2 regions of the Arthrobacter sp. SlRoot2-15 genome follow, and region 2 is predicted to be linked to the other one. Evidence: riboswitches for the same ligand, from Rfam matches in the RefSeq annotation. Region 2 holds a riboswitch; the other holds the start of a gene.
The links. Region 2 has a riboswitch for glycine ahead of gcvP (aminomethyl-transferring glycine dehydrogenase). Riboswitches for the same ligand answer to the same signal wherever they lie in the genome.
Positions count from the first base shown of each region.

Region 1 (15,774 bases), 2.3 Mb from region 2:
GATCTGGTCCCGCACCTGGATGTGGACGCCATCGAGGGTGCCGTGCTGGGCGCATACGGGCGCTACGCCTCGCTCAAAGACGGCGGCTTCGGCAGCCTCCGGGCCTAACTTTCGTCCTGCGTTTCGGCTGCGCCGGCGCGCGCCGCGAGGAGCTGTTCACGCAGGATGTCGGCGTGCCCGCAGTGCTGGGCGAGTTCCCGCAGCATGTGCAGATAGACCCAGCGCAGCGGCAGCGGCCCGCGGCGGTTGCCGGTAACCAGGTCGTCGAGCCCCAGAGCTACGGTCCCGCCGCGTGAGTCCTCGCAGGCCTGGACGTAGGCGGCCCGGACGCCGGCGATGGTATCGCCGGCGTCCAGGATGAAGGATTCGTCCGGGGTCGCCGGGATGCCGATCTCCGATCGGCTCCGGCGCGTGATGGCTTCGTCGAACCAGACCTTCTCCACAAATGTTGCGTGCTTGACCAGCCCCAGCAGCGTTGTCCGCGAAGGGACCAGGGAAGCCCGCGCCTCCTGCTCGCTCAGCCCCTCCAAGCAGTCGTGCAGGGCGGTCCGGTGCTCGTCGAGGAAGGCGTCGAATTGCGCCTTAAGGCCCGCCGAGAAGATCGCCGGATCCATGCTGGGGAAAGTGCTCATGGGCCCACAGCCTAGTACGTAGCAGGCGCTCAGTTGGCGCCCGCGAGCAGTGAGCTGGCTTCCTGGCGGGTGCTGCCGGAGCTTTCGATGTGGGCGAGTTCGGCGGGGATGTCCCAGCCTTTTTTGCGCATCGCGGTGGCCCAGAGCCGGCCGGCGCGGTAGGAGGAGCGGACCAGGGGCCCGGACATGACGCCGAGGAAGCCGATCTCGTTGGCCTCGTTTTGCAGGTCGACGAATTCCTGCGGTTTGACCCAGCGGTCCACCGGGAGGTGGCGTTCGGAGGGGCGCAGGTACTGGGTGATGGTGATCAGGTCGCAGCCGGCCTCGTGCAGGTCGCGCAGTGCCTCGGAGATTTCCTCGCGGGTCTCGCCCATGCCCAGGATCAGGTTGGACTTGGTGACCATGCCGAGGTTGCGGCCCTGGGTGATGACGTCCAGGGAGCGTTCGTAGCGGAACGCGGGGCGGATGCGCTTGAAGATCCTCGGCACGGTCTCGACGTTGTGCGCGAAGACCTCGGGTTTGGCGTCGCAGATCGCCGCGATGTGTTCGGGTTTGCCGGAGAAGTCCGGGATCAGGAGTTCGACGCCGGTGCCCGGGTTCAGTTCGTGGATCTTGCGGACCGTTTCGGCGTAGAGCCAGACGCCTTCGTCGGCGAGGTCATCGCGGGCCACACCGGTGACGGTGGCGTAGCGCAGGGCCATGGACTGGACCGAGCGGGCGACCTTAGTGGGTTCGAACATGTCCACCGGGGAGGGTTTGCCGGTGTCGATCTGGCAGAAGTCGCAGCGCCGCGTGCACTCGGAGCCGCCGATCAGGAACGTCGCTTCCTTGTCTTCCCAGCACTCGAAGATGTTGGGGCAGCCGGCCTCCTCACACACGGTGTGCAGGCCCTCTTTTTTGACGAGGTTCTTGAGCTGGACGAACTCCGGGCCCATCTGGACCTTGGCTTTAATCCATTCGGGCTTCCGTTCCACCGGGGTGGCCGCATTGCGCTGCTCAATGCGCAGCATCTTCCGGCCTTCTGGTGCCAGTGTCATCTGTTTTTCCTTCGTAAGTGGGCCGGGTGTCGGCGGGGTGGGATGGGAGGGTCGGCGGTAGCGGAGCTGGTCACCACCCGGTGTACTGGGCTGCGGCGTAGAGAATGAGGACGAAGCCCAGCAGTCCACTTAAGCCGACCGCCCAGGCTTCAGCCTGCTGCCGCCTGCGCCGCCTCCGGCGCCTGGCGGCCGCTGTTCCGGCCGGGGTCGGCCGGAGGGCCAGGGACCGATTGGCTCGGTTGATGTCCGCCATTGCCGTCAGCACTCCACGACGTTGACGGCGAGGCCGCCCATGGCGGTTTCTTTGTATTTGGAGCTCATGTCTTTGCCGGTTTCGCGCATGGTCACGATGACTTCGTCGAGGGAGACGCGGTGGGTGCCGTCGCCCCAGAGGGCCATTTTGGCGGCGTTGATGGCTTTCGCCGCGGCGATCGCGTTGCGTTCGATGCAGGGGATCTGCACGAGCCCGCCGATCGGGTCGCAGGTCAGGCCGAGGTTGTGTTCCATCGCGATTTCCGCGGCGTTCTCGACCTGGGCCGGGGTGCCGCCCATGACTTCGGCGAGCCCGGCGGCGGCCATTGACGACGCCGAGCCCACCTCGCCCTGGCAGCCGACCTCGGCGCCGGAGATCGAGGCCTGTTCCTTGTAGAGCACCCCGATCGCGCCGGCGGTGAGCAGGAACTTGACGACCGTCTCGTCGCGGTCGGCCTGGCTGGCCTTGTCCATGCCGGGGGCGAAGTGCAGGGCGTAGTAGAGCACCGCGGGGATGATCCCGGCGGCGCCGTTGGTGGGGGCGGTGACGACGCGGCCGCCGGAGGCGTTTTCCTCGTTCACGGCTAGGGCGATCAGGTTGACCCATTCCTGCCAGTACTTCGGGTCCCGGTAGTCGGGGTCCTGGCCGGGGGTTTCCTTGAGCAGGCGTTCGTGCCAGTCGGGGGCGCGGCGGCGGACCTTGAGCCCGCCGGGCAGCAGCCCCTCGCGCTTGAGGGAGGTTTCCACGCAGCCTTCCATCACCGAGTAGATGTGCAGCAGGCCTTCGCGGATCTCCTGCTCCGTGCGGGAGGCACGTTCGTTGACGAACATGACCTCCCCGATCGAGAGGCCCCCGGACTTACAGTGTTCGAGCAGTTCCGCGGCGGTGCGGAACGGCAGCGGCAGTTCCTTTTTGGATTCGTTGAGTTCCTTGAGCGCGGCGTCTTCCTCGCCCTCGCGGACGATGAAGCCGCCGCCGACGGAGAAGAACGTGGCGGAGTGCAGGGTCCCGCCGTCGGCGTCGGAGACCATGAAGGTCATGCCGTTGGTGTGCCGGGGCAGGATGGTCAGCGGGCGCAGCACCATGTCCTTCACCCCGTACGGCAAGGCGACGGACCCGGCGAGCTGCAGTTTCCCGCTCTCGGCAATCGCGGCGAGCCGCTCCTCCACCTCCGCCGGGAGGATGAGTTCAGGGTGGTAGCCCTCGAGCCCCAGCAGGACCGCCGTCATCGTCCCGTGGCCGTGGCCGGTCGCAGCAAGGGATCCGTAGAGATCCACCCGCAGCGACGCCACGCGTCCCAGGTCGCCGGAGGCCTTGAGCTCCTCGGCGAACACCGCCGCGGCCCGCATCGGGCCCACGGTATGCGAGCTTGACGGCCCCAATCCGATGGAAAAGAGATCAAAGACTCCAACAGCCATTGTCGGTTCCTCACTAGGTCATGCTTCGAATGTTCGGTGGTCGGGCCTGTCCAGCCCCCAATGCGTGGACAGGCCCGACCGCCAGGGCTGGCTAGAGAGCCGGGTAGAGCGGGTGGGCGGCGGCGAGGGCTTGGACCCGGGTGCGGAGCCCGGAGAGGTCCGTGCCGGCGTCGGCGGTCAAAGCCTCGGCGATGATGTCCGCGACCTCGGCGAACGCGGCCTCGCCGAAGCCTCGGGTGGCCAACGCCGGGGTGCCGATCCGCAGGCCGGAGGTGACCATCGGCGGGCGCGGATCGAACGGCACGGCATTGCGGTTGACCGTGATGTCGATCGCAGCGAGCCGGTCCTCGGCTTCCTGGCCGTTGAGCTCGCACTCGCGCAGGTCCACCAGCACCAGGTGTACATCGGTGCCGCCGGAGATCACGTTGATCCCCTTCGCGATCACGTCCGGCTGGACCAGGCGCTCGGCGAGGATCCGGGCACCGGCCAGGACACGCTCCTGGCGTTCCTTGAACTCCGGCGACGTGGCGATCTTGAAGGCCACGGCCTTGCCGGCGATGACGTGCTCGAGCGGTCCGCCCTGCTGGCCCGGGAACACGGCCGAGTTGATCTTCTTGGCGATGCCGGCGTCGTTGCTCAGGATGATCCCGCCGCGCGGACCGGCGAGGGTCTTGTGCGTCGTCGACGTGGTGACGTGGGCGTGCGGCACCGGGGAGGGGTGCAGCCCGGCCGCGACGAGCCCGGCGAAGTGCGCCATGTCCACCATCAGGTACGCGCCCACCGAATCGGCGATCCGGCGGAACTCCGCGAAGTCCAACTGCCGGGCGTAGGCAGACCAGCCGGCAACAATGAGCTGCGGCTTGTGCTCCCGGGCCAGGGCCTCGACCTCGGCCATGTCGATCCGGTGGTCATCCTCCCGCACCTGGTACGGGATCACGTTGTAGAGCCGGCCGGAGAAGTTGATCTTCATGCCGTGGGTGAGGTGCCCGCCGTGGGCCAGGTTCAGGCCCATGATCGTGTCGCCCGGACGGATCAGCGCGTGCATCACCGAGGCGTTCGCCTGCGCACCGGAGTGCGGCTGGACGTTCGCGTATTCGGCACCGAACAGGGCCTTGACCCGGTCGATCGCGAGCTGCTCGATCACGTCGACGTGTTCGCAGCCGCCGTAATAGCGCTTGCCCGGGTAGCCCTCGGCGTACTTGTTCGTCAGGACCGAGCCCTGCGCCTGCATCACGGCCACCGCGGTGTGGTTTTCCGAGGCGATCATTTCCAGGCCGTCACGCTGACGGCCCAGCTCCGCGTCGATCTTCGCGGCGATCTCCGGGTCCAGCACGGACAGCTCCGCATCCAGCGACGGCGACACGACCTGGTCGAAGGCGGTCAGGGTGCCCGCCGCCGCAGCCCCGCTCACAGTTCCCCGCCGTTGGCTGCAGCGTACTCTTCGGCCGACATCAGCGGCCCTTCTTCGATCACGGCGACCTTGAACAGCCAGCCGGCACCGTACGGGTCGCTGTTGATCAGCGAGGGATCGTCGACGACGGCGGGGTTGGTTTCGGTGACCTCGCCCGTGACCGGGGCGTACAGGTCCGAGACCGACTTGGTTGACTCGACCTCGCCGCAGGTCTCGCCCGCGGTCACCGTGGCGCCCACCTCGGGCAGGTCAACGTAAACGATGTCGCCGAGGGCGTCCGCGGCCACGGCTGAAATGCCGATCCCGGCCGGGCCCGACCCGTCAGCGGCGACCCATTCGTGTTCCGCGGAGTACTTCAGTTCGGCTACTACTTTGCTCATGCTTCTCAATCCTTAAGTTCGTAGGTTGTATCGACGGGCCCAGCCGGCGGCCGGGCTATTTTTCGCGCTTGTAGAACGGCAGCGCCACGACTTCGAACGGCTCGGCCTTGCCGCGCAAATCGATGTCCAGGGCGGTGCCCGGTTCGGTGAACTCGACGTCCACGTACGCCATCGCGACGGGGTACCCCAGGGTGGGGCTCGGCTGCCCGGAGGTCACTTCGCCGACGACGGTGCCGTCCTTGAGGACAGGGTAGTGGCCGCGGCCGGCCCGGCGGCCCAGGCCCTTGAGGCCCACAAGTCTGCGGCCGGTGGTGGAACCTGCGCCGGCTTCCTTGAGTTCGGCCAGGGCCGCCTTGCCGACGAAGTCCGACTCCTTGGCGAGCGAGACGACCGGTCCCAGGCCTGCCGCGTACGGGTTGCCTTCGCGGGAGAGCTCGTTGCCGTAGAGCGGCATGCCGGCTTCCAGACGCAACGAGTCGCGGCAGGCCAGGCCGGCGGGGATAAGCCGCTGGCTGGCACCGGTTTCCAGCAGTGCTTCCCAGAGGCCGGCGGCGTCCTCGTTGGGAACGTAGATTTCAAAGCCGTCCTCGCCGGTGTAGCCGGTGCGGGCGAGCAGCAGGTCCTGTCCGTTGATCTGAACCTCAACCGCGGCGTAGTACTTCAGCTCGGTGACCAGCGCGTGCTGCCCGGCCGGGACCAGGGCCAGCAGGATCGCTTCGGCGTTGGGGCCCTGGACGGCGATCAGCGAAGTTTCGGCGGAGACGTTCTCCACCGTGACGTCAAAGCCTGCAGCCCGCTCGGCCAAGGCCGCGGCCACTACCTCAGCGTTTCCGGCGTTGGGGACCACCAGGTACCTGTCTTCGGCGCGGCGGTAGGAGATGAGGTCATCGATGATGCCGCCGTCTTCCTGGCAGATCAGCGAGTACTTGGCCTTGCCCACGGCCACAGCCGAGAGCTTCCCGGCCAGGGCAAAGTCGAGGAACGCGGCGGCGTCCGGGCCGCTGACCCAGACCTCACCCATGTGGGAGAGGTCGAACAAGCCCGCGGCGTTGCGGACGGCGTGGTGCTCGGCCAGTTCCGATTCGTACTTAAGGGGCATCTGCCAGCCGCCGAAGTCCGTGAAGGAGGCGCCGGCTTTTTTGTGCTGCTCGAAGAGGGCGGTGTAGTTCTCACTCATCAGGGGATCCTTAGTTCTCGAATTCGGAAAGCGGAGGGCAGGAGCAGACCAGGTTCCGGTCGCCGGCTGCACCGTCGATCCGGCCGACCGGCGGGAAGTACTTGTCCTGCCTAAGCGTGTGGACCGGGAAGGCGGCCTGCTCGCGCGGATACGCCCGCTCCCAGTCGGACGAGACGACGGCGGCCGCCGTGTGGGGTGCGTTGCGCAGCGGGGAGTTCTCCACCGTGAACTCACCGCTGGCCACCTGGTCGATCTCCTGCCGGATCGTGATCATCGCCGCGATGAAGCGGTCGATCTCCGCGAGGTCCTCGGACTCCGTGGGCTCCACCATCAGGGTGCCCGCCACGGGGAAAGACAGCGTGGGGGCGTGGAAGCCGAAGTCGATCAGGCGCTTGGCGACGTCCTCCGCGGTGACACCGGTCCTGGCCGTGAGTTCACGCAGGTCCAGAATGCACTCGTGCGCCACCAGTCCGCTTTCGCCGGTGTAGAGCACCGGGAAGTGCTCATCCAACCGTGCAGCGATGTAGTTCGCGGCGAGGAGGGCCGACTTGGTCGCCTCGGTCAGGCCCTGCCCGCCCATGAGCTTCACGTACGCCCAGGAGATCGGCAGGACGCCGGCCGAGCCGTACCGGGACGCTGAGATGGCCACGCCTGTCCCGCCCTGGTCGGCGGCCTTGTTCGCGTCGCCGGGCATAAACGGCGCCAAGTGCGCCTTGGCCGCAACCGGGCCGACGCCGGGTCCGCCGCCGCCGTGCGGGATGCAGAAGGTCTTGTGCAGGTTCAGGTGCGAGACGTCGCCGCCGAACTGCCCCGGCTGGGCCAGGCCGACGAGGGCGTTGAGGTTGGCGCCGTCGACGTAGACCTGCCCGCCAGCGGCGTGGATGGCGTCGCAGACCTCTCGGACGTCGGCGTCGTAGACGCCGTGCGTGGACGGATAGGTGATCATAATCGCCGAGAGCACGTCCTTGTGCTGCTCGATCTTTGCCTGCAGGTCCGCGTGGTCGATCGTGCCGTCCGAAGCTGTCGCCACCACGACGACCTTCATGCCGGCGAGCACCGCGGAGGCGGCGTTGGTACCGTGCGCCGAGGCCGGGATCAGGCAGACGTTGCGCTGGGCATCGCCGCGGGAGTGGTGGTAGCCGCGGATCGCGAGCAGGCCCGCGAGTTCACCCTGGGAGCCGGCGTTTGGCTGGATGGAGACCTGGTCGTAGCCGGTGATTTCGGCGAGGTCAGCCTCGAGGCCGCTGATGAGTTCGCGCCACCCTTCGGTCTGGGAGTCCGGCGCGAAGGGGTGGATGGAGGCGAACTCCGGCCAGGAGATCGCCTCCATCTCGGCCGTGGCGTTCAGCTTCATGGTGCAGGAACCCAGCGGGATCATGGTGCGGTCCAGGGCGAGGTCCCGGTCCGAGAGGCGGCGGATGTAGCGCAGCAGCTGGGTCTCGGATCGGTGGGTGTTGAAGACCGGGTGCTGCAGGTAGTCGGAGGTGCGCAGCACCGAGTCGGGCAGTTCGAAGCCCTTGGCCTCCACGAGCGGACCGGCGCCAAAGGCGACGACCACAGCGGAGAGGACTTCCGGCGTCGTGGTTTCATCGACGGACACGCCAACTGTGTCCGCGTCGATGAGCCGCAGGTTGATGCCCCGGGCCTCGGCGGCGGCGATGGCCTTCGCGGCCTTGCCCGGCACCCGGACCGTGATGGTGTCGAAGAAGGAATCGCTTGCCAGTTCGCGGCCGGCAATCTTCAGTGTGGCGGCCAGGGCGCGGGCGTTGTTGTGGACGGCCTCGGCGATTGCCTTCAGCCCGTCCGGGCCGTGGTAGACGGCGTAGAAAGAGGACACGATGGCCAGCAGCGCCTGGGCGGTGCAGATGTTGGAGGTGGCCTTCTCCCGGCGGATGTGCTGCTCGCGGGTCTGCAACGCCAGGCGGTAGGCGGGGATGCCGGCGTTGTCCTTGGATACGCCGACGATCCGGCCCGGGAGCGTGCGTTCCATGCCCTCGCGCACCGCCATGTAGGCGGCGTGCGGGCCGCCGAAGAACAGCGGGACACCGAAGCGCTGGGTCGAGCCGACGGCGATGTCCGCGCCATGCTCGCCCGGGGGAGTGATGAGGGTCAGGGCAAGCAGGTCCGCGGCCACGGTGACCAGTGCGCCGCGCTCCTTGGCCTCGGCGATCACACCGGACTGGTCCCAAACCCGGCCGGAAACGCCCGGCTGCTGCAGCACAACGCCGTTGATGACACCCTCGGGCAGGCCCTTGGACAAATCGGCGACCTCAACCTCGAAGCCGAGGGCCTCGGCGCGGCCCTGGACGATGGCGATGGTCTGCGGCAGGCAGTCGGCGTCGAGGACGGTCTTGCCGTCGTGAGCGGACTTGTTCTTATTTGCCCGGCGCATCATCAGCACGGCCTCGGCGACGGCGGTGGCTTCGTCCAGCAGCGAGGCGTTGGCGATCGGCAGGCCCACGAGGTCCTGGACCATGGTCTGGAAGTTCAGCAGCGCCTCGAGCCGGCCCTGCGAGATCTCGGGCTGGTACGGCGTGTAGGCGGTGTACCAGGCCGGGGCTTCGAGGATATTGCGGCGGATCACGGCCGGGGTGACGGTGTCGTAGTAGCCCTGGCCGATCATCTGCACGGCGGTCTTGTTCTTGGCGGCCAGCTTGCGCAGCTCGGCGAGGACTTCGACTTCGCTCAGCGCCGCGGCCAGGGTGAGGGGCTTTTCCTGGCGGATTGAATCAGGGACAGCAGTATCCACCAGGCCGTCGACACTGTCGTAGCCGACAGCCTTCAGCATGGTGTCGACGTCGGCCTCGCGGCGGGCGCCAATATGGCGGTCAGCGAAATTGGATGAAAGAGATTGAACCGTCAAGAGGAACTCCAAGGTTTGGCCGGCGCAAGGCGCCGGAAGGGACCGGGTTCCTCCCCGCTCTGTATTGGACCTGAGAGATTCCGCGGACCGTTGTCCGCTTGCACCGTCGGTGAGCCAGGAACTTTCCTGACTGCTTTCCAGAGTTGCCTCGCCGCGGCGGTACATGGGCCTGAGAGATTCCTGGGGAGGATTTGCTCCTACGGCGCCTGCCCGTTGGTGACGGGGAGGACTCTCCCGCCACGGCTCGAAAGGCATATTCGAATGTGGTGATTCGCCTCACACCGTACACGCCATCCCGGGGAGGGGCAACAATGCGGCCGCCGGGCAATGTCACATTTGCGGGGCTTGACTTTCCCGAGTGATCCATCACACACTGAGTCGGCCGGACGATGTCCTTCGAGGGTGATCCGGCCATGGTGGGTGCAGGTCCCGGCACATCCGGGGCACCGCACCCACGACGGCGCGCTTTGTTCGGAGCTAACCTCCACGCCACTGGGCCGTCCGTAACATTCACAAATGAACATGCCTATGATCTGCGGCGGGAGAGTCCTGCCGGTACATACAGCAGGCGCCGTAGGAGCAAATCCTCCCCAGGAATCTCTCAGGCCCATGTACCGCCGCGGCGAGGCAACTCTGGAAAGCAGCCAGGCACGTTCCTGGCTCACCGAAGGTGCAAGCGGGTCTGCGGGGGCAGGAACGCGGAAACTCTCAGGTCCAAGACAGAGCGGGGAGGAACCCGAATCATCGTGGCACCGAAGTGCCACTTGAACGATGGAGTTCCTTATGACGATTCAACGACCACCTTCGGCTCCGGTTGAAGCCCCCCACCTTGAGCGCCAGCTCAGCAACCGGCACATCCAGCTCATCGCGATCGGCGGCGCCATCGGCACCGGCCTTTTTATGGGCTCGGGAAAGACCATCTCGGCGGCCGGCCCTTCCGTAATCTTCGTCTACATGATCATCGGCTTTATGCTGTTCTTCGTCATGCGGGCCATGGGTGAGCTGCTGCTGTCCAACCTCCACTACAAGTCCTTCAGTGATTTCGCGGCGGACTTGCTTGGCCCCTGGGCCGGCTTCTTCACCGGCTGGACCTACTGGTTCTGCTGGGTGATCACCGGCATCGCCGACGTTATCGCCATCGCCGGCTACTCCCAGGAGCTCTGGCCCGGGCTGCCCCTGTGGATACCGGGACTGGTCACCGTCGCCATCCTGCTGCTGCTGAACCTGACCACGGTGAAGGCCTTCGGCGAAACCGAGTTCTGGTTCGCGCTGATCAAGATCATCGCCATCGCGGCGTTGATTATCGTGGGCCTGTTCATGATTTTCAGCGGATTCAGGTCCGACGCCGGACCCGCTACTTTCAGCAACCTGTGGAGCCACGGAGGCTTCTTCCCGAACGAGTTCATGGGCTTCGTCGCCGGCTTCCAGATTGCCGTGTTCGCCTTCGTGGGCATCGAACTGGTGGGCACCACTGCGGCAGAGGCCAAGGACCCGGAGAAGAACCTGCCCCGGGCCATCAACTCCATCCCGATCCGTGTACTGCTGTTCTACGTGGGCGCCCTCATCATCCTGATGTCCGTCATCCCCTGGACCCAGTTCGCCGCCGGACACAGCCCCTTCATCGCCATGTTCTCCCTGGCCGGCCTCGGGGCCGCTGCCACGGTCGTCAACCTGGTGGTCCTTTCCTCGGCGATGTCCTCGGCCAACTCCGGAATCTACTCCACGTCCCGGATGGTCTACGGCTTGGCCCAGGAAGGTGACGCGCCGGTCCGTTTCGGTGCCCTGTCGCGCCGCAAGGTTCCCCAGAATGCGCTATTCCTCTCCTGCGTGCTGCTGCTGGCGGGTGTGGTGCTGATGTACGCCGGGGAGAACATCGGCAAGGCCTTTGAGATGGTCACCACCGTTTCCGCCGTCTGCTTCGTCTTCGTCTGGTCGATCATCCTGGCCAGCTACATCGCCTTCCGCCGGCGCCGCCCGCACCTGCATGCCGCCTCGAAGTTCAAGATGCCCGGCGGCATCCCCATGGTCTGGGCGGTCTTCGCCTTCTTCGCCTTCGTGCTCTGGACCCTGACCACCCAGCCGGACACCCTCACGGCGCTTCTGGTGACCCCCATCTGGTTCATCATCCTCGGCGCGGCATGGTTCGTCCTGCGCCGCCGTCCCGCGCACCTGGCTCGCTACCAGGCGTTCAAGGACGAACTTCAGTCTGAGCAGGATGTCGCAGGCGGACGCCAGGCGGTGGACAGCCTGTGACCACCGGAGAAGCCACACCCGCCACCCCGTCCTCCCTCCCGGCGTTGGAAAAGCCGGTGGCGCCCAGCACGGAATTTGTCCTCACCCTCGACTGCGCCGAGTCACCCGGAATCATCCACGCCGTCTCTGAATTCCTGCTGGCCCACGGCTGCAACATCATCGACATCAAGCAGTTCGGCGACCGGCAGGAACAGCACTTCTTTATGCGCGTGCACTTCGTCGCAGCGGGTGCGGGCGCTGACGTCGAAGCCCTCCGGCAGGATTTCGTTCCGGTGGCCGGGGAGTGGGACATGAATTGGCGGCTCGAACGCCACGGCCGGAAAGAGAGGATTCTGGTCATGGTGTCCAAATACGGCCACTGCCTCAACGACCTGCTCTTCCGCGCCCGCATCGGCGAACTGCCCGTGGAGATCGTGGCCGTCGTGTCCAACCACCAGGACCACGAGGATCTCGTCACCTGGCACGGGATTCCGTTCCATCACGTGCCGGTGAGCCAGCAAACCAAGCCCGCCGCCGAAGCAACGCTGCTCTCACTGGTGGATCGCTACCAGGTGGAGCTGGTGGTCCTCGCCCGCTACATGCAGGTCCTGAGTGACAACCTCACGGGCCGCCTCGCCGGCAGGGCCATCAACATCCACCATTCATTCCTGCCGAGCTTCAAGGGCGCCAGGCCCTACCACCAGGCGTACGACCGGGGCGTCAAGACCGTCGGGGCCACCGCGCACTACGTCAATTCCGAGCTGGACGAGGGACCCATCATTGCCCAGCAGGTGATCGAGGTGGACCACACCTACACCCCCGCTGACCTGGTCGCGGTGGGCCGGGACGCCGAATGCAAAGCCCTGACGAACGCCGTCCGCTGGCATGCCGAAGGACGAATCATTCTTTCCGGCAACAGGACCGTCATACTTCGCTGACGCGTCCCCACGATCATGCGAAGCCCCCTCATCCGGGGCTTCGCATGATGACCTGCCGGGTCCGGTTCCGTCCGTTCCGGCCTGTCCGCTCCGGCGCCTTGCGCCGGCTATTCCTTGGAGTACCTCGTGACGGTTAATTCTCTTACGCCCACTTCCCCCTCAACCCGGCCCGTCGGTAGTGATCCGCAGCTTCCCACGCGGCTGGAAATCGTTCCCACCGACGGCATCGTCGCCAGGGTTCAGGCGGCCCTCCCGGCGGGCTCGAAACTCACGGTCACCTGCCTTCCGCATCACGGGGTCAAGCCCACCGTGCAAACGGCGGTCCAGCTGGGCCAGCTCGGTTACCGCGTGGTGCCCCACCTCGCGGCCCGCAGCCTCGAAGGCCGCGCGGAACTCGCAGGCATCCTCAAAGTCTGCGAGGCTGCCGGGGTCACCGAGGTCTTCGCCGTCGGCGGCGACGCGGCGCAGGCAGCCGGCCCCTACCCGAGCAGCGCCCGCCTGCTGGAGGACATTGCCGAGATCTCCGGCGGGCGCATTGCAGCGGGCGTCGCCGGCTACCCGGAAGGGCACCCGCAGCAGAGCCAACTCCATATGCTCGATGCGCTGCTGGAAAAACAGCATCTTGCCTCCAGCGTGGTCACGCAGATGTGTTTCTCGGGTGCGCGGATCGGCTGGTACGTAGAGTTGCTGCGCCGCGAGGGTGTCACGCTGCCGGTGTGGGCCGGAGTCGCCGGATCCGTACCCCGGACCAAGCTCGTCTCCCTGGCAACCAAGATCGGAGTGGGGCCGTCCCTGCGCTTCATCAGCCGCAGGGGACCGCTCGCCCGTCGGCTGCTGGACGGCGGCAACTATTCTCCCCAACGGCTCGTGTCCGAGCTGTCGGCGGTCCAGCCCGCTTTGGCCGGCGTCCACCTCTACACGTTCAACAACCTCGAACCGTACGCGGCCGCCGGCATGGCCAAAAGTGCCGGAGCGCCGGCAGCCACATCGCCGGGACGCGGTTGATGGCCACGCCGGAGGGCGCCGCCGGCGTCGCCACGCGGGGTGTGCGCCTGCCCTGGGCGGCACTCCCACGCGGCCTGCCGGTTCGGGTCACCGCCGACAGGAGGTACCTCGGCCGGGGCACAGTGGATGGTGCCACGCCGGACGGATCAGTGTTGTGGGTCCTCTTCAACGGCACGGAGGGCCGGCGCATGTTCCACCGGGACGACCACATTCACGTCGAAGTGGGGTAACAGGGAACCGCTGCCCACCGGGTCAGTGGCCCCGCTTGATCCAGTCCGCAAGCTGGGGCGCCTCGGCGCCGATTGTCGTCGAGTCCCCGTGCCCGGTGCGCACCACGGTCTCGGCCGGGAGCGTGAGCAGGCGGGCCTTGATGGACTCGATGATGGTGGGGAAGTCGCTGAAGGACCGCCCGGTGGCGCCCGGCCCGCCCTGGAAGAGGGTGTCGCCGGTGAAGACGGTGCCCTCGCCCGCCAGGTGGAAGCTCACCGAGCCGGGGGAATGACCCGGGGTGTGCAGTGCCGTGAGACTGGCTCCGGCGACGTCGAACGTGTCGCCGTCGTCGATGCCGCGGTCCGGCTGGGTCCCGGGGAAGACCCGGTCCCAGAGCATCCAGTCGTCCCGGTGCAGGTAAACCGGAGCCTTGACCAGATCTCTGAAGGCGCCCACTGCGGCGATGTGGTCGTCGTGGCCGTGGGTGAGCAGGATGGCCGTGACGGTCCGGCCGGCGACGGCGGCGGCGACGGCTGCGGCGTCGTGGGCCGGATCGATCACCACGCATTCCTCCTCGTTGCCGAGGATCCAGACGTTGTTGTCCACGTCCCAGGTGCCGCCGTCGAGCGAGAACGTCCCGGAGGTGACCAGTTGCTCGATCCGCAGGCTGCTGCCGGCAGCGCCGCTCACAGTTCCACCACCGAGCGGAGGACGGCGCCGGAGTGCATCTTCTCGAAGGCGTCCTCGATCTGGTCGATCGTGATGCGTTCCGTGACGAAGGCGTCCAGGTCCAGCCGGCCCTGCCGGTAGAGGTCGATCAGCATGGGGAAATCGCGGGACGGGAGGCAGTCGCCGTACCAGGAGGACTTCAGGGAGCCGCCGCGGCCGAACACGTCCAGCAGTGGCAGTTCAAGGGTCATGTCCTGGCTGGGGACGCCCACCAGGACCACGGTGCCGGCGAGGTCGCGGGCGTAGAAGGCCTGCTTATAGGTCTCGGGACGCCCGACGGCGTCGATCACGACGTCGGCGCCGAAACCGCCGGTCAGTTCCCGGATCGCCTCGACCGGGTCGACGGCGGCGGAGTCCACGGTGTGGGTGGCGCCGAGTTCCTTGGCGCGTTCGAGCTTGTTGGCGTCGATGTCCACCGCGATCACGGTGGTGGCCCCGGCGAGCGCGGCGCCGGCCACGGCCGCCACACCCACGCCGCCGCAGCCGATCACGGCGACGGAATCTCCGCGCTTGACATTGCCGGTGTTGATGGCGGCGCCGAGGCCGGCCATGACGCCGCAGCCGAGCAGGCCGATTGCGGCGGGGTCGGCGTCGGGGTCCACCTTGGTGCACTGCCCGGCGGCGACGAGGGTCTTCTCGGCGAACGCGCCGATGCCCAGCGCTGCGGAGAGTTCGGTGCCGTCCTCGAGTGTCATCTTCTGGGTGGCGTTGTGGGTGTTGAAGCAGTACTGCGGTTCGCCGCGGCGGCACGCCCGGCATTCGCCGCAGACGGCCCGCCAGTTCAGCACCACGCGGTCGCCGGGGGCCACTTCGGTGACGCCGGGGCCGACGGCGCTGACCACACCGGTGGCTTCGTGGCCGAGCAGGAACGGGAAGTCGTCGTTGATGGCGCCCTGCTTGTAGTGCAGGTCGGTGTGGCAGACGCCGCAGGTGAGGACGTCCACCAGGGCCTCGCCGGGTCCGGGATCCGGGACGAGGATGGTCTCCAGGGTGACGGGGGCGTTTTTGGACCGGACGACGGCGCCTTTGACTTTGTGGACCATGCGGGTGGCTCCTCTCATCCCGCTCCCGTGGCGGGAAGCGGCACGGCGCGGGCTCCTGGGATTAGCCGGGAGTCCGCGCCGCAAATGGTGTGGTGGGTTGTGTCCTAAAAAGGGGGGCGTTAGGCCGCGAGGCGGCTCTTGACCTCGGCCGCGGAGGGGTTGGTGGCCGCGGTGCCGTCCGGGAACAGCACGGTGGGGACGGTGCGGTTGCCTCCGTTGAGCTGCTCCACGAGTTCGGCGGTGCCTTCGACTTCCTCGATGTTAATCTCGGTGTACCCGATGCCCTGCGCGTCCAGCTGCTTCTTCAGCCGGTTGCAGTAGCCGCACCAGGTGGTCGAAAACATGGTGATGGTGCCGGAATCGGGGGTGAAGTCCACGAAGTTCTCCTCAAAGCTGGTTGGCGGCGCTTGCTCGCCGGTGATGGGTGGCAGCGCCGGTTGCCGACA
Region 1 is NZ_AP046058.1:3,462,016-3,477,789, forward strand. It holds gene AC6I9V_RS16105 (lipoate--protein ligase family protein) at 1-108, shown strand, start outside; gene AC6I9V_RS16110 (DinB family protein) at 105-632, opposite strand; gene lipA (lipoyl synthase) at 662-1,669, opposite strand; gene AC6I9V_RS16120 (L-serine ammonia-lyase) at 1,928-3,340, opposite strand; gene glyA (serine hydroxymethyltransferase) at 3,432-4,751, opposite strand; gene gcvH (glycine cleavage system protein GcvH) at 4,748-5,131, opposite strand; gene gcvT (glycine cleavage system aminomethyltransferase GcvT) at 5,187-6,308, opposite strand; gene gcvP (aminomethyl-transferring glycine dehydrogenase) at 6,319-9,171, opposite strand; glycine riboswitch at 9,221-9,318, opposite strand; glycine riboswitch at 9,319-9,418, opposite strand; glycine riboswitch at 9,701-9,798, shown strand; gene AC6I9V_RS16145 (amino acid permease) at 9,955-11,424, shown strand; gene purU (formyltetrahydrofolate deformylase) at 11,469-12,341, shown strand; gene AC6I9V_RS16155 (methylenetetrahydrofolate reductase) at 12,468-13,346, shown strand; gene AC6I9V_RS16160 (MBL fold metallo-hydrolase) at 13,599-14,246, opposite strand; gene AC6I9V_RS16165 (S-(hydroxymethyl)mycothiol dehydrogenase) at 14,243-15,328, opposite strand; gene AC6I9V_RS16170 (mycoredoxin) at 15,448-15,705, opposite strand.
Region 1: linked by a shared signal. The riboswitch ahead of AC6I9V_RS16145 (amino acid permease) and the one ahead of gcvP (aminomethyl-transferring glycine dehydrogenase) in region 2 are both predicted to bind glycine.

Region 2 (15,774 bases):
TCGGGGCCGGGCTGATTCTGGCCTCGCGCCGAACCGCCGCCAGCCAGCAGGAGGCCGAGCGGACCCGCGACGCCGAAGCCGCCGCGCTGAACTCCCCGGAACTGGACCCGAACGAGAAGCTGCTTGAGGACATGCGCATCCACCCTGTGGAGATCCTGCTGGCCCCGGACCTGGTCGACATGGTCTCCGGCGCCTCGGACGACCTGCTGGCCCGGGTCCGGTCGCTCCGGCACAAGATTGCCATGGAACTGGGCCTGGTCATCCCGCCGGTCCGCACCAGGGACAGCGTGGACCTGCCGCCGGCCACCTACGCCATCCGGATCGCGGGCGTGGAGGCCGGCCGTGGCACCGCCCCGGCCGGCCAGATGCTGGCCCTCGGCGACTCGCTGGACTCGCTGCCGGGCGCCGCGATGATCGAACCGGTCTTCGGCCTCGCTGGGAAGTGGATTCCGGCCGAGATGCGGCACAACGCCGAAATGACCGGGGCCACCGTGATCGACCGGGTCTCGGTGCTCGTCACCCACCTATCCTCGATCGTCACGGCCAACGCCGCCCGGCTGCTCTCCCGCGAGGATGTCCGGGTGCTGACCGAGGGAGTCCGGAAACAGAGCCCCTCCGCCGTCGACGAGCTCACCCCGGCCCTGCTCTCGCTCGCGGAGCTGCAGCGGGTGCTCCAGGGCCTGCTCGACGAACAGGTCCCGATCAACGACCTCGCCCGGATCTACGAGGCGCTGACCCTCCGGGCCAAGATTTCCACCGACCCGGAGTCCCTCGTGGAGGCGGCCCGCCAGGCCCTGGGGCCGGCGCTGACCGCCAAGTTCATGGAAGGCCCCGTGCTCAACGTGATCATGATCGATCCGCTGCTGGAGCAGTCCATGCTCGAGGACATGCGCCCGGCCGAGGGCGGCAGCCAGATTGTGATGGGGCAGGACCGGCTCGACGCCGTGCTCCGCTCGGTGCGCAACGCGGTGGATTCCGCGGCCGCCGCCAACCGGCAGGCAGTCCTGGTCTGCGCCCCTGCGCTGCGCCCGGCCATCCACCGGCTCGTCGGAGCGCAGCCGGGTTCGCTGCCGGTGCTGTCCTACCGCGAGGTCACCTCCGCCAACGTCCGGATCGAAACCGTAGGAGTCGTGCGCCATGCCGAACCGCTATCGGCTTAAGGGAGCCTCGCTGGAGGAAATCCGCAGCAAAGCGGAAGCCCAGTACGGCCCCGCGGCCCGCATCATTTCCGCGGAGCGCGTCATCAGCCCCGGCATTGCCGGACTTTTCGCCGCCAACCGCTACGAAGCCATCATCGAGGTCCAGCCCAAGCACGACGTCGTGACCGGCGAGGTGGTCCCGGACGCCGACATCCTGGCCGAGGGCGAGATCGTGGACACGCCGCGGGACGCCGTCCGCGACACGCAACGGGACACCCCCCGCGACACGCCGCGGCCGGGGGTGCCGGGCGGACTGCGGGCCGCCGCCGCGCCCGGCCACGAACTGCAGGGCGACGCGATCGCCGCCCTGCTGGCCGAAGCCGACGCCGCCGAATTGACCCTGCACCGCACGGCCAGCCCGGGAGTCTCCACCGAATCGCCGGGCTTCGCCGAACTGCTGGACCAGCTCGGTTCCGGCCTCCGCCCGCCGGCGCCCGAACCGGCACGCCCCGGCCCAAGGGTTTCGGCGCAGCCGGGGAGCGGCACAGGGGAACCACCCGCCCCGGCACCCGGCCAGCAAATGTCCGCGGTCCCGTCTGCGCCGTCGCCGTCGTCGCCGTCGTCGTCGCCGTCGCCGTCGCCGGCGGTGCGGGCCGCCGCGCCGGCACGCGAGACGGTCCCCTTCCCGCTCAGCGGCACCGGCGACCTGGTGGTCCTGGTGGGTCTCGACGACGACGCGATGGACACCGCCCTGGCCATGTCCATCGCCGCGGGCGGCGCGGACGTCCGCACCGCGGGGGAGCTCAGCGCCTACGGGCACCTGCATTTGGACGGGCGCCAGAGCGCGACGGCGGCCCGCGCCCACGCCGTCGAGACGGAGCAGACCGTGCTGGCGGCCTTCGGACTGGGCAAGGCGCGCAACACCCTGGCCCGGCTCCAGGCGATCGCGGCGCTCTCGCCGGACCAACTCTGGGTGGTCGTGGACGCCGGACGCAAACACGAGGACACCGCCCGCTGGGTCGGCCTGCTGAGGGCGCGGCTCGACGTTGCCGCAGTGGCTGTCGTGGGCGCTGCGGACACCGCCACGCCCGAAAGCGTTGACGCCCTCGGCCTGCCCGTGGGTTGGATCGACGGCCGGCCGGCGACCCGGCCGCTGCCGTGGGACGCAGCGCCCGGCCACGGAGGGTAGATTGAGAGAATGCTGGTACTTACACGCAAGCCGGGCGAACAGATCATGATCGGCGACGGCATCGTCATCACTGTTCTGGAAGGCCGCGGAGACGGCGTCCGGATCGGCATCGAGGCGCCCCGCGGGGTCCCGATCCAGCGCCGGGAAGTCATCGAGGCCATCGCCGCGGCGAACCTGGCGGCGGCCGAAGCCGGTGCGCAAGCCGGATCCCGAACCGAGGACGCCCTGCGCGGGTTGCTGCCCCCCGCGGCCGTCCGCCCCGTCGACTAACGGCGGTCAGTGGGAATTCGCGTCGTCGCCGAGGTACTGGGCCATCAGCGGCTGGGCGGCGCGGCGCGTAATGGCCAAGGCCCGGTCAATGTTTCCCGCCATCGTCAGCTGCTCCAGCATCCCGGCCGGATCGCCGGAAGCGGCGGGCAGTTGCAGGCTCGCAAGCATCTCCTCGCTGGCGCGGGCCGTGTCGCCGAGGCGGCCCAGAAGTTCCCGCAGGCCGTCCAGGTGCTCCCGCAGGACCGTCGGCCACGAACCCTGCGGGGCGGCGGCAATAAGTTCAACCAGCGTCGCCTGCGCCGGAAGACCCCATTCGGCCGCCACGGCCGCCGATTCGACGTTCCGGGCCAGCGCCTCGAACCGCAGCCGGTCCAGTACCGACTCCACCTCGGACGCGGTAAAGATCAGCCATTGGGTGTTGCCGGCAGCCACGTGCAGGCGCTGGGTTTCCAGCCTGAACAACAGCAGTTCCAACTGCCGCCGCTCCTGCCACAGCGCCGCCGAAAGATCCCCTGCACCCATGGGCCCCATTCCCTTGCCATCCCGGCCAAATTACGGCATTCCGCATTTTCCGCCAAGCTTTTCCCTGAGGCTACACGCAGATTCCAGATCAGGTGATAGGTTTCGTTCTGGGTGCTGCGCCCGAGCTTCGAACACCGCCTCCCATGGGGGGAGCGCGGGACCGTTTGCGGGTGCGGCTCTCAGGGTTTTTAAGCTCCTGATCCGGTCTCATGGGGGGACACACTATTGAATCGCGTGGAACGCAACGAGATGGTCACCCAGCACCTTCCGCTGGTGGGTTATCTCGTCTCAGATTTGTGCTCGAAGGCGTCCCACCTCTCGCGCGATGACCTGGCGTCGGCTGGCGCCGTTGCCTTGATTACGTCGGCGGACTCCTTCGACCCCGACCTTGGCGTGCCCTTCGGCGCCTTCGCCCGGCGCCGCATCCTGGGCGCCTTCGCGGACGAAATGCGGGCCAGCGACTGGGCCACCCGCTCCGCGCGCCGTCGTATCAAAGAGACCATGTCCGTCCAGGAGACCCTCGCCGCCGCCCTCGGCCGCACGCCCTCGGTGGACGAGATTGCCTCCGCGCTGGGTGTCCAGCAAAGCGTGGTGGAGGCGGCGCTCGCAGACGCGTCCCGCACCCTCACGCCGCTCGACGACGCCGTTGTGGACACGCTGGCGGCGGAAACCCTGTCTCCGGAGCACTCGGTGCTCGCGGACGAACGGCTCCAGTACCTGCGGGCCGCCGTGAAGTCCCTCCCGGAGCGGATGCGCTATGTGGTCGAGGAGATCTACTTCGGGGACCGCACCGTCAAGGACCTGGCCGCCGAGCTGGGTTCCACGCACGCCGCGGTGTCGCAGCAGCGCGCCGAAGCGATCCGGCTGATGCGCGACGGCCTCACCGCCCACTACGCCGACGACCCGGACCAGAGCTTCGAGCCGCAGTCGCGGATCACGCCGCGCCGCCGGAACGATTACCTGGCCCAGCTCTCCGAAGCGACTGCCGGCGGGATCACCCGGGCCATCTTCCCGCAGGGGCCGATGCTCAACCAGGCCGTCTAAAGCCGCTCGGAACGCTTACTAAGCTCACTTAGTAAGCTGACCGTGAAATTCACCCGCGGCCATCGCGGGCCGCGTCCTCCCTGGGGTACCGTCTGAGGCATAACGCCGTACCAGCCGTTCCGATCAAGGAGGATGCATGAAAGCAACACCCACCCTGACAAGCAACCTGCAGGCCGTTCTCGTGGACCTGATTGAACTCCACGTCCAGGGCAAACAGGCGCACTGGAACATCGTGGGAACCAACTTCCGCGACCTCCACCTCCAGCTCGACGAGATCATCGAAGCCGCCCGCGGATTCGCCGACGACCTGGCCGAGCGGATGCGCGCCCTGCACGCCCTGCCGGACGGCCGCAGTTCCACCGTCTCCAAGTCCACCGCCCTTGCGGAATTCCCGGCCGGGCTCATCAACACCAAGGACGCGATCGACAAGATCGTCGCCGCGCTCGAAGCCGCCGTCGGCACCATGCGCAAGGTGCACGACGAGGTGGACGAGGAAGACCCCACCACCGCGGACCTGCTGCACGAATTCATTGCCAAGTTCGAGCAGTTCGCCTGGATGGTGAACGCTGAGACCATGCGTGCCTCCGCCAGCGTCACCACCCCTGACGCCAAGAAATAGACGCAACCTTCCACGCGCCTTTCCAAGCGTCCGGCGCCGGGTTTCCCTCCCGGCGTCGGGCGTCCGGCGTTTAACGCGCTTTACCCCTCGGGTAAGCCTGTTCAGGCGGCCCTCGGCACTTTACGCAGTACGACGGCGGCGAGGACGGCCGCGCCCGCCATCAGCACCAGGGCAATCGTGGCCGTGATGTGGACGCCGGAGTCGAATGCGGTCCTGGCGGCGGCCGTCACGGCCTCGGCCAGCGGGGCCGGGAGGCTCCGGGCCAGCTCGGTTGCCCCGGCAAGGGTCTCGCCGGCCTGGTGGGCCGCCCCGGGGCCGGCGCCGGCGACGTCGGCGGGCAACCTGAGGTTCCGCTGGTAGGACGCGGTAAGGATCGAGCCGAGGATGGCGGTGCCGAGCAGGGAGCCGATCTCATAACCGGTTTCCGAAATGGCGGCCGCCGCGCCGGATTTCGCGGCCGGGACGGCCCCTAGGATCAGGTCGTTGGAGATGGTCTCGGCCGCGCCGACGCCCAGGCAGAGCACCAGCAGCGCCGCCAGCAACATGCCGGGACCGGCGCCGTGGTCGCCCACGGCCACCAGGGCATAGCCCGTGGCGCTCAACAGCAGCCCGCCCGCCACCACAAAGCCCGGGCGGACCTTGCGCACCAGCGGCACCGCGAGCAGGCCCGCGACAACCGTGGCGGCCAGGGCCGGAACCATCGCCAGTCCGGACTCCGACGGCGACTGGCCCTCGAGCAGCTGCAGGTGCTGGGCGAGGAAGAGAATAAAGCCGTTGTAGGAAAACAGCGCCAGCACGTTCGCCGTGATGGCGGTGCTGAAGACCGGGTTGCCAAAGAGGCTGAGGTCCAGCAGGGGAGCCGTCGCCGGCGAGGCTGCTAGCCGGCGCTGGCGGCGGACGAAGGTGTACCCCATCAGGAGACCGACGCCGAGGGCGGCCAGCGCCTCCGGTGCCGGGCCGTGGGTCGCCAGGATCTTGATGCCGTACACCGCCGGGACCATGGCCAGCAGGGACAGGGCGATGCTGGGTACGTCCACGGGGCCGGGCTTCGGGTCGCGGGATTCCGGGATCAGCGCCGGACCGAGGGCCAGCAGCGGCAGGATGATGGGCACCGCGACGAGGAGAACCGCACCCCACCAGAGGTGCTCCACCAGCCAGCCGCCCAGGATGGGGCCCAATGCCGCGCCGCCGGAGAAGCCGGCGGCCCAGATCGCCACCGCGAGCCGCCGCCGGTTGGGCTCCGGAAAGATGTTCCGGATCAGCGACAGGGTGGATGGCATCAGCATGGCGCCGAAGAAACCGAGCCCGGCCCGGCCGGCGATCAGCCACTCCGCGCCGGGTGCAAAGGCCGTCACCGCGGAGACGGCCGCAAAGCCCGTGCTGCCGACCAGCAGCAGCCGCCGGCGGCCAATCCTGTCACCCAGGCTGCCAATCGCCACGAGCAGGCCGGCCAGGACCAGCGGGTACGAGTCAACAATCCAGAGCAGTTCCACCCCGGTGGCATCCAGGCTTCGGGCAATCGCGGGCAGCGCGAACGTCAGGGCCGTGTTATCCACGGCCACCAGCAGCACCGGGAACATCAGCAGGGTGAGCGCCAGCCAGTCCCGCCAGGGCGCGCGCGGCTCCGGGGCCGTGGCGGTGCGGTCAGGGTCCGGCAGGAATATGGTGCTCATAAAAGATAACTGTACCGTCTGGACGGTATAGTTAAGAAATGCGCGTCCCGACAGGCATGATGTAATCCATGGCCAGAAAACCCGTCGCCCGCGAAGCCGTCCTCGACGCCTTCGAATCCCTGCTCATCGCCGAGGGGGAACGCGCCGCGACGCTGGATGCGGTGGCCAGGCTGGCAGGTGTCTCCAAGGGCGGCCTGCTGTACCACTTCCCGAACAAGGAAGCCATGATCGCGGTGTTGCTCGAGCGCCTGGACCGGCTGCTCGCCGAAGACCTGGATGCCATGGCCGCCGCGCCGGAGGGGGCGGCGGCGTACTTCATCAAATCCTCCGTGTGGGCCGACACCCCGCTGGACCGGGTGTTTGTGGCCGCTACCCGGCTGGCCGAAGTGGCGCACGCTGAGACCCTGCAGCGGATGGCCGGGGTCCAGGCCAGCTGGCTGGCACTGCTCGCTGCCGACGTCGGACCTGCGATGGCCAAGGCTGTGCTGTACATGGGGGATGGGCTGTACTTCAACGCGATGCTCGCGCGGGCTCCCGGCGGGGCGCCGCCGGAGGTGGCCGGCGACGTCGACGGCCTGCTCGCCGCCGTCGAACGGCTGCGCGGCTGAGTGGGCGCTCCAACCCGGGGAGGCTCCCGCAGGTGTGGCGGGTTGGTGCGGGAGCGTCCCATCAGGGGGCCTGCGGCGGCACCCGAAGCGTGACCCGAACCGCTCCGTGCGCCGGAGTTTGCGGACGTGCCTCCGGCATAGGACAATGGGACTTGTGACTGCGGTCACGAGCAATTGAATATGCCTTTGATCTGCGGCGGGAGAGTTCTGCAAGTAGGTACAAGCAGGCGCCGTAGGAGCAAACCCTCCCCAGGAATCTCTCAGGCCCATGTACCGCCGCGGCAAGGCAACTCTGGAAAGCAGCAGGCACGCCCCGGGCGCGCCGTGCTCACCGACGGTGCAAGCGGAGCCTCGCGAAAGCGGTTGCGCGGAAACTCTCAGGTCCAATACAGAGCGGGGAGGAACCCGAATCAATGTGGCGTACCCTGCGCCGCCTTAGTTATGGAGTTCCTTGTGACTGTTACCTCAGCCTCCACGTCCTTCGTTGACCGGCACATCGGCGCCCGCCGCCAGGCCGACGTCGACACCATGCTGAAGGCTGTCGGCCACGACACCGTCGACGCGCTGGTGGACACCGCCGTTCCGAAGGACATCCGCCAGGACTCCGACCTGGCGCTCGCCGCGGCACTGAGCGAAGTCGAAGTCCTCGCCGAGCTGCGCAAGCTGGCCGCCAAGAACAAGACCGCCGTGCAGATGATCGGCCAGGGCTACTACGACACCGTCACCCCGGCCGTGATCCGCCGCAATATCCTCGAAGCCCCGGCCTGGTACACCGCGTACACGCCGTACCAGCCCGAAATCTCGCAGGGCCGGCTCGAGGCGCTGCTGAACTTCCAGACCATGGTCCAGGACCTCGTGGGCCTGCCGATCGCCAACGCCTCGCTGCTGGACGAAGCCACCGCCGTCGCCGAGGCCGTGCTGATGATGCGCCGGGCCAACAAGAACAAGACGGCCCACGACGGCAAAACCGTCCTCGACGCCGACTGCCTGCCGCAGACCATCGCCATCGTCCAGGGCCGCGCCGAGGCCCTCGGCTTCGAAGTTGAGGTCGCAGACCTGTCCAAAGGCCTGCCCGAGGGCGTCATCAACGGCGTTGTGCTGCAGCAGCCGGGCGCTTCCGGCCGCGTGTTCGACCACACCACCGTGATCGCCGAGGCCAAGGAACGCGGCGCGCTCGTCACGGTGGCGGCGGACCTGCTGTCCCTGACCCTCATCACCTCCCCGGGCGAGCAGGGTGCGGACATCGCCGTCGGCTCCGCCCAGCGCTTCGGCGTCCCGCTGTTCTTCGGCGGCCCGCACGCCGCCTACATGGCCGTAGCCAAGGGCCTCGAGCGCTCCATGCCCGGCCGCCTCGTCGGTGTCTCCAAGGACAACGCCGGCATGCCCGCCTACCGCCTGGCGCTGCAGACCCGCGAGCAGCACATCCGCCGCGAGAAGGCCACCTCCAACATCTGCACGGCCCAGGCGCTGCTGGCCATCGTGGCCTCGTTCTACGCCGTCTACCACGGCCCGGACGGGCTGAAGGCGATCGCCGAGACCGTCCACAACAACGCCCGCACCATCGCCGCCTCGCTCAAGGGCGCCGGCCTTAACGTGCTGCACACCTCGTTCTTCGACACTGTCACCGTCTCGGTTCCGGGCAAGGCCGCGGAGATCATCGCCGCCGCCGATGCCAAGGGCATCAACCTGCGTTCCATCGATGCCGACACGGTCGGCATCTCCGCCGATGAGGCGACGACGGCGGCAAACGTTGCCGACGTCGTCGCCGCCTTCGGCGCCACGGTGGTTGATTCCGTGGAAGGCTTCGCCCTGGACGCCGCCGTCGAGCGCACCTCCGACTACCTGCAGCACCCGGTCTTCAACACGCACCGTTCCGAGACCCAGCTGCTGCGCTACATCCGCCGTCTCTCGGACCGGGACCTCGCGCTGGACCGGACCATGATTCCGTTGGGTTCGTGCACCATGAAGCTGAACGCCACGGCCGAGATGGAAGCGATCTCCTGGCCGGAATTCGCCTCCATCCACCCCTTCGCCCCCGACTCCCAGACCGCCGGCTGGCGCGAACTGATCGAGGACCTCGAAGCCCAGCTGACCGAAATCACCGGCTACGACCAGGTCTCCATCCAGCCCAACGCCGGCTCCCAGGGCGAGCTCGCCGGCCTGCTCGCGATCCGCGGCTACCACCACTCCCGCGGCGAAGCTCAGCGCAACGTCTGCCTGATCCCGGCCTCCGCGCACGGCACCAACGCCGCCTCCGCGGTGCTGGCCGGCATGAAGGTCGTCGTCGTGGCCACCGCCACCGACGGCACCATCGACCACGCGGACCTCACCGCCAAGATCGAGGCCAACAAGGACGCCCTGTCCTGCATCATGATCACCTACCCGTCCACGCACGGCGTCTACGACGCCGACGTCCGCGAAGTCTGCGACGCCATCCACGCCGCCGGCGGCCAGGTCTACATCGACGGCGCCAACCTCAACGCCCTCGTCGGCCTGGCCCAGCCGGGCCAGTTCGGCGGCGACGTCTCACACCTGAACCTGCACAAGACCTTCTGCATCCCGCACGGCGGCGGCGGGCCCGGCGTCGGCCCGGTCGCGGCCAAGGCGCACCTGGCCCCGTTTATGCCGGGCAACGCAGCCGACCCCGCCAACGGGGCCGAAGGCACCCCGATCTCCGCATCCCGCTACGGCTCCGCCGGCGTCCTGCCGATCTCCTGGGCGTACGTGAAGCTCATGGGCGGCCAGGGCCTGACCGAGGCCACCAAGTCCGCCCTGCTCGCGGCCAACTACATCGCAGCCCGGCTCAACGACTCCTTCCCGGTGCTCTACACCGGCGAAGGCGGCCTGGTGGCCCACGAATGCATCCTGGACCTGCGCGAGCTCACGGCCAAGACCGGCGTCACCGCCGAGGACGTCGCCAAGCGCCTGATCGACTACGGCTTCCACGCCCCCACCCTGGCGTTCCCCGTGGCGGGCACCCTGATGGTCGAACCCACCGAATCCGAGGACCTCGGCGAGATCGACCGGTTCATCACGGCAATGATCGCCATCCGCGCCGAGATCGACCAGGTGGCGCACGGCGAGTTCAGTGTGGAGCACAGCCCGCTGCGCAACGCCCCGCACACCGCCGCTGCGGTCATCAGCACCGAGTGGACCCGCGAGTACCCGCGCGAGCAGGCAGTCTTCCCGGTCCACACGCTCAAGCAGGACAAGTACTTCCCGCCGGTCGGCCGGATCGACGGCGCCGCCGGCGACCGCAACCTGATCTGCTCCTGCCCGCCGCTGTCCGAATTCGAAAACTAAGGATTGTTGATGACTGAGAACTACACGGCCCTTTACGAAGAGCACAAGAAGCTCGGCGCCTCCTTCACCGACTTCGGCGGCTGGCAAATGCCGCTCAAGTACAGCTCCGAACTCGCCGAACACCACGCCGTCCGCAAGTCCGCGGGCCTGTTCGACCTCTCCCACATGGGCGAAGTCTGGGTCACCGGCACCGATGCCGCCGCATTCCTGGACTACGCCCTCGTGGGCAAGATCTCCGCGATGGCCATTGGCAAGGCCAAGTACTCGCTGATCTGCAACGAGGACGGCGGCATCATCGATGACCTCATCACCTACCGGCGCGGCGACCAGAAGTTCCTGGTGGTTCCCAACGCCGGCAACGCCAAAGTCGTCGCCGAGGCCCTGGCCGAGCGCGCTGCAGGCTTTGACGTCACGGTCGAGGATGCCTCCGCGGCAACCTCGCTGATCGCCGTCCAGGGCCCCAAGGCGGAGGCCATCCTGCTCCGTCTGGTCCCCGCGGCCCAGCACGATCTCGTCACCGGACTGAAGTACTACGCCGCCGTCGAGGTCCCGTTCATGTTCGGCGGGGCCAGCCAGGACCTCCTGCTGGCCCGCACCGGCTACACCGGCGAGGACGGCTTCGAAATCTTCGTCGCCAACGACGACGCCGCCACCCTCTGGCAGGCGCTGGTCGCCATCGCCGAAGACGGCGAACTGACCCCTGCGGGCCTCGCCTCCCGCGACTCGCTCCGGCTCGAGGCCGGCATGCCGCTCTACGGCAACGAGCTCTCCCTGGACGGCGACCCGTTCGCAGCCGGCCTTGGCCCCGTCGTCGCGCTGTCCAAGGAAGGCGACTTCGTTGGCAAGGCAACCCTGGCCGCCAAGAAGGAAGCCGGCGCCGGAGCCACCACGGGCCGGAAGCTCGTCGGACTCAAGGGCCTCGGACGCCGGGCCGGCCGCGGCCACTACCCTGTCCTGAAGGACGGCAATGTTGTCGGCGAGGTCACCTCCGGCCAGCCGAGCCCGACCCTGGGGTACCCCGTTGCGATGGCGTACGTGGACGTCGAGTTCACCGACCCCGGCACCGCCCTGGACATCGACCTGCGCGGCAAGAACGAGCCGTTCGAAGTTGTCGCGCTGCCTTTCTACAAGCGCCAAAAGTAGCCCTTCCGGTCCCGGAGCCGTGGCTGGCTCCGGGACCGGCGGGCCCCGGCTTCGGGGCCGGCCGGCCATGAGTTTTCACGCGTGCTCGCTCGTTCCTCGCTTAGACGCACGCTTTCGAAAACCCAGACCGGCCGGCCCCTCGTGGACAGCTCACCCTCCGTTCCAATCACCTCGGGCGACGCTTTCGAACGCCAAGGCGCTGGAGCCAGTGCCGCCTACCGCGGCTCGGCTCTCGAAGATATCGACGGCCACTGTTTCTTTCCGGAGAACGGCGGACGGGTTTTGAAACTGTTGGCCTCCGGAACTGAACTGGGCGATAGCGGCAGGGGACCGGATTCCGGAAGCGTGCGTCTAAGCGGGGGCCCACGCCGTCAGGGTTCCCTAGCCGAGCTTGCGAGGTTAGGGAGACGGTGGGGAGGACGAGCGAGCACGCGGAGGAATTCGGTTTCCGGCCGCGGAACCCGACCGAGGTCGGTACATAACCCGGCCACAATTGATTTAGCACCAACGACCACTCCAAGAATTAGGAAAAACACATGGCAAAAGTTGCCCCTGAACTGCAGTACTCCGACGAGCACGAGTGGGTTGCGCGGGAGGCCGGGAACGTTGTGTCTATCGGCATCTCCGCCGTCGCCACAGATGCTCTCGGCGACATCGTCTACGTGGACCTGCCCGAGGTGGGCGCCACGGTGACCGCGGGGGAGACCTGCGGCGAGGTCGAGTCAACCAAGTCGGTCTCCGACCTGTACGCACCGGTCACCGGCGAGGTCACCGAAACCAACCCCGCCGTCGTCGACGATCCCTCGCTGATCAACAGCGACCCGTACGGTGCCGGCTGGCTGTTCAAGGTCGCCGCCGAATCGGACGGTCCGCTGCTCTCCGCCCAGGAATACGCGTCCAAGAACGGCGGCGAACTGTGAGCACCCCCGCAACTGAAACGAGCTTCAAGCAGGTCGTGTCCCCGTCGCTGGATGCGGAGCTGTCCGCGCTGGATCCGGAGATCGCCGTGCGGATCGATGCGGAGCTGGGCCGCCAGCGCGACGGCCTGGAGATGATCGCCTCGGAGAACCACACCGCGGTGGCCGTGATGCAGGCGCAGGGTTCGGTGCTGACGAACAAGTACGCCGAGGGCTACCCGGGCAAGCGCTATTACGGCGGCTGCGAGCACGTCGACGTGATCGAGCAGCTCGCGATCGACCGGGTCAAGGCCCTGTTCGGCGCCGGGTACGCGAACGTCCAGCCGCACTCCGGCGCGCAGGCGAACGCCTCGGTGATGCACGCGCTGATCCGTCCGGGCGACACGATCATGGGCCTGAACCTGGCCCACGGCGGGCACCTGACGCACGGCATGAAGATTAACTTCTCCGGCCGCCTCTACAACGTCATCCCGTACCAGGTGCGGGAGGATGACCACCGGATCGACATGGCCGAGGTCGAGGCCCTGGCCCGGGAGCACAAGCCGCAGCTCATTGTTGCCGGCTGGTCCGCGTACGCCCGGCAGCTGGACTTCGCGGAGTTCCGCCGGATCGCCGATTCGGTGGGCGCCTACCTGATGGTGGACATGGCCCACTTCGCCGGGCTCGTCGCGGCCGGGCTGCACCCCTCCCCGGTGCCGCACGCGCACGTCACGACGTCGACGACGCACAAGACCCTCGCCGGTCCGCGCGGTGGCATCATCCTGAGCAACGACGCCGACATCGCCAAGAAGATCAACTCGGCCGTGTTCCCGGGCCAGCAGGGCGGACCGCTCGAGCACGTCATCGCCGGCAAGGCCGTGGCCTTCAAGATCGCCGCGTCGCCCGAGTTCAAGGAACGCCAGGAACGTGTCCTGGCCGGTGCCCGGATCCTCGCCGAGCGCCTGGTCCAGCCGGATGTGACCGCGAAGGGGATTAACGTGATCTCCGGCGGCACCGATGTACACCTGGTCCTGGTGGACCTGCGCGAGTGCGAGCTCAACGGCCAGGAAGCCGAGGACCGGCTCGCGGCGATCGACATCACGGTCAACCGCAACGCCGTCCCGTTCGATCCGCGCCCGCCGATGGTCACTTCCGGGCTGCGGATCGGCACCCCGGCGCTGGCCACCCGCGGCTTCGGTCAGGCCGCGTTCGCCGAGGTCGCGGACATCATCGCCGAGGCTTTGACCGCCGACGCCGGCACGGACCTCTCCGGGCTCCGCACCCGCGTCCAGGCCCTCGCCGCAGCCCACCCGCTCTACCCGTCGGTTGCTAACCTCGGATAAGAGCCCGGCTGGCTCCGGGCCCGGCGGACCGGACTTTTCACGCGTGCTGCTCCTTCGTCGCTTTGACGCACGCTTTCGAAAAGCCCGGCTCCGCCGGCCCCTCGAGGGCACCTCACCTTCTGCTCTATCCCCACATTTATCCCCAGTTAGGAACCCAGCCATGGCTGTTGGAGTCTTTGATCTCTTTTCCATCGGATTGGGGCCGTCAAGCTCGCACACCGTGGGCCCGATGCGGGCCGCGGCGGTGTTCGCCGAGGAACTCAAGGCCTCCGGCGACCTGGGACGCGTGGCGTCGTTGCGGGTGGATCTCTACGGGTCCCTTGCGGCGACCGGCCACGGCCACGGGACGATGACGGCGATCCTGCTCGGCCTGGAGGGTTTCCACCCTGAACTGATCCTCCCCGAGGAGGTGGAGGAGCGGCTGGCCGCGATCGCCGAAAGCGGCACCCTCCAGTTGGCAGGGTCGGTGCCCCTGCCCTACGGCGTGAAGGACATGGTCCTGCGCCCGCTGACCATCCTGCCCCGGCACACCAACGGGATGACCTTCACGGTCTCCGACGCCGACGGCGGGACCCTGCACAGTGCCACGTTCTTCTCCGTCGGCGGCGGTTTCATCGTCCGCGAGGGCGAGGAGGACGCCGCGCTGAAGGAACTCGACGAATCCAAGAAGGAACTGCCGCTGCCGTTCCGCACCGCCGCGGAACTGCTGGGCCGCTGCCAGTCCAAAGGCCTCTCCATCGGAGAGATCATGTTCGTCAACGAACGTGCCTCCCGCACCGAACAGGAGATCCGCGAAGGCCTGCTGCACATCTACTCCGTGATGGTCGAGTGCGTGGAAACCTCCCTCAAGCGCGAGGGCCTGCTGCCCGGCGGGCTCAAGGTCCGCCGCCGCGCCCCCGACTGGCACGAACGCCTGCTCAAGGAAACCCCCGGCCAGGACCCCGACTACCGCGACCCGAAGTACTGGCAGGAATGGGTCAACCTGATCGCCCTGGCCGTGAACGAGGAAAACGCCTCCGGCGGGCGCGTCGTCACCGCCCCCACCAACGGCGCGGCCGGGATCATCCCCGCGGTGCTCTACTACGCCCTGCACTTCGCCCCCGGCATGGACAAGGCCAGCCAGGCCGACCGCGACGAGACGGTCGTCAAGTTCCTGCTGACCGCCGGCGCGATCGGGGTGCTCTACAAGGAACAGGCCTCGATCTCCGGCGCCGAGGTCGGCTGCCAGGGCGAGGTCGGCTCGGCGTCCTCGATGGCCGCCGCCGGGCTCGCCGAAGTCATGGGCGGCACCCCGGCCCAGGTCGAGAACGCCGCGGAAATCGCGATGGAACACAACCTCGGCCTGACCTGCGACCCGATCGGCGGGCTCGTGCAGATCCCCTGCATCGAGCGCAACGCGATCGCCGCGGCGAAAGCCATCAACGCCGCCAAAATGGCCCTCTGGGGCGACGGCACCCACCGCGTCTCCCTCGACGAGGTCATCGTGACCATGCGCGAAACCGGCAAAGACATGAGCTCCAAATACAAAGAAACCGCCATGGGCGGCCTCGCCGTCAACGTCGTGGAGTGCTGAGCCTCAGTTGTTCAGCGCCGCCCAGAGGTTCAGGGACGAAGCGAACACGATCCAGGTCAGGTAGGGGAGCATCAGTAACCCCGCGGCGCGGCTGATCGGGCCGAACCGCAACACCGTGACGGCCACGGCAACGGCAAGCGCCACGATGATCACGAAGCCGATCCACAGCGCCGGTGTGCCGAGGGACGGGTACAGGGCGAAGAATGCCGGCGTCCACAGCAGGTTCAGCACCAGCTGGAGGCCGTAGGCGGTGAGGGCCGCCCTCATGGCGGGGGACCGGCTGCGCCAGACCAGCCAGGCGGCCACGGCCATAGCGATGTAGAGCAGTGTCCAGACCGGCCCAAAGAGCCAGTTCGGCGGGGACCACGGCGCCTTGTCCGCGGCGGCGTACCAGCCGTCGACGTTGGCCGCGGAGGCCATCCCGCCGAGGGCCGCGACGAGTGCTGAAGCGC
Region 2 is NZ_AP046058.1:1,166,526-1,182,299, reverse strand. It holds gene AC6I9V_RS05305 (flagellar biosynthesis protein FlhA) at 1-1,160, shown strand, start outside; gene AC6I9V_RS05300 (hypothetical protein) at 1,138-2,328, shown strand; gene AC6I9V_RS05295 (carbon storage regulator) at 2,338-2,598, shown strand; gene AC6I9V_RS05290 (flagellar protein FlgN) at 2,605-3,120, opposite strand; gene AC6I9V_RS05285 (sigma-70 family RNA polymerase sigma factor) at 3,346-4,164, shown strand; gene AC6I9V_RS05280 (Dps family protein) at 4,301-4,783, shown strand; gene AC6I9V_RS05275 (MFS transporter) at 4,885-6,456, opposite strand; gene AC6I9V_RS05270 (TetR family transcriptional regulator) at 6,525-7,064, shown strand; glycine riboswitch at 7,252-7,350, shown strand; glycine riboswitch at 7,352-7,466, shown strand; gene gcvP (aminomethyl-transferring glycine dehydrogenase) at 7,518-10,367, shown strand; gene gcvT (glycine cleavage system aminomethyltransferase GcvT) at 10,377-11,510, shown strand; gene gcvH (glycine cleavage system protein GcvH) at 12,047-12,430, shown strand; gene glyA (serine hydroxymethyltransferase) at 12,427-13,749, shown strand; gene AC6I9V_RS05245 (L-serine ammonia-lyase) at 13,910-15,322, shown strand; gene AC6I9V_RS05240 (TspO/MBR family protein) at 15,326-15,774, opposite strand, start outside.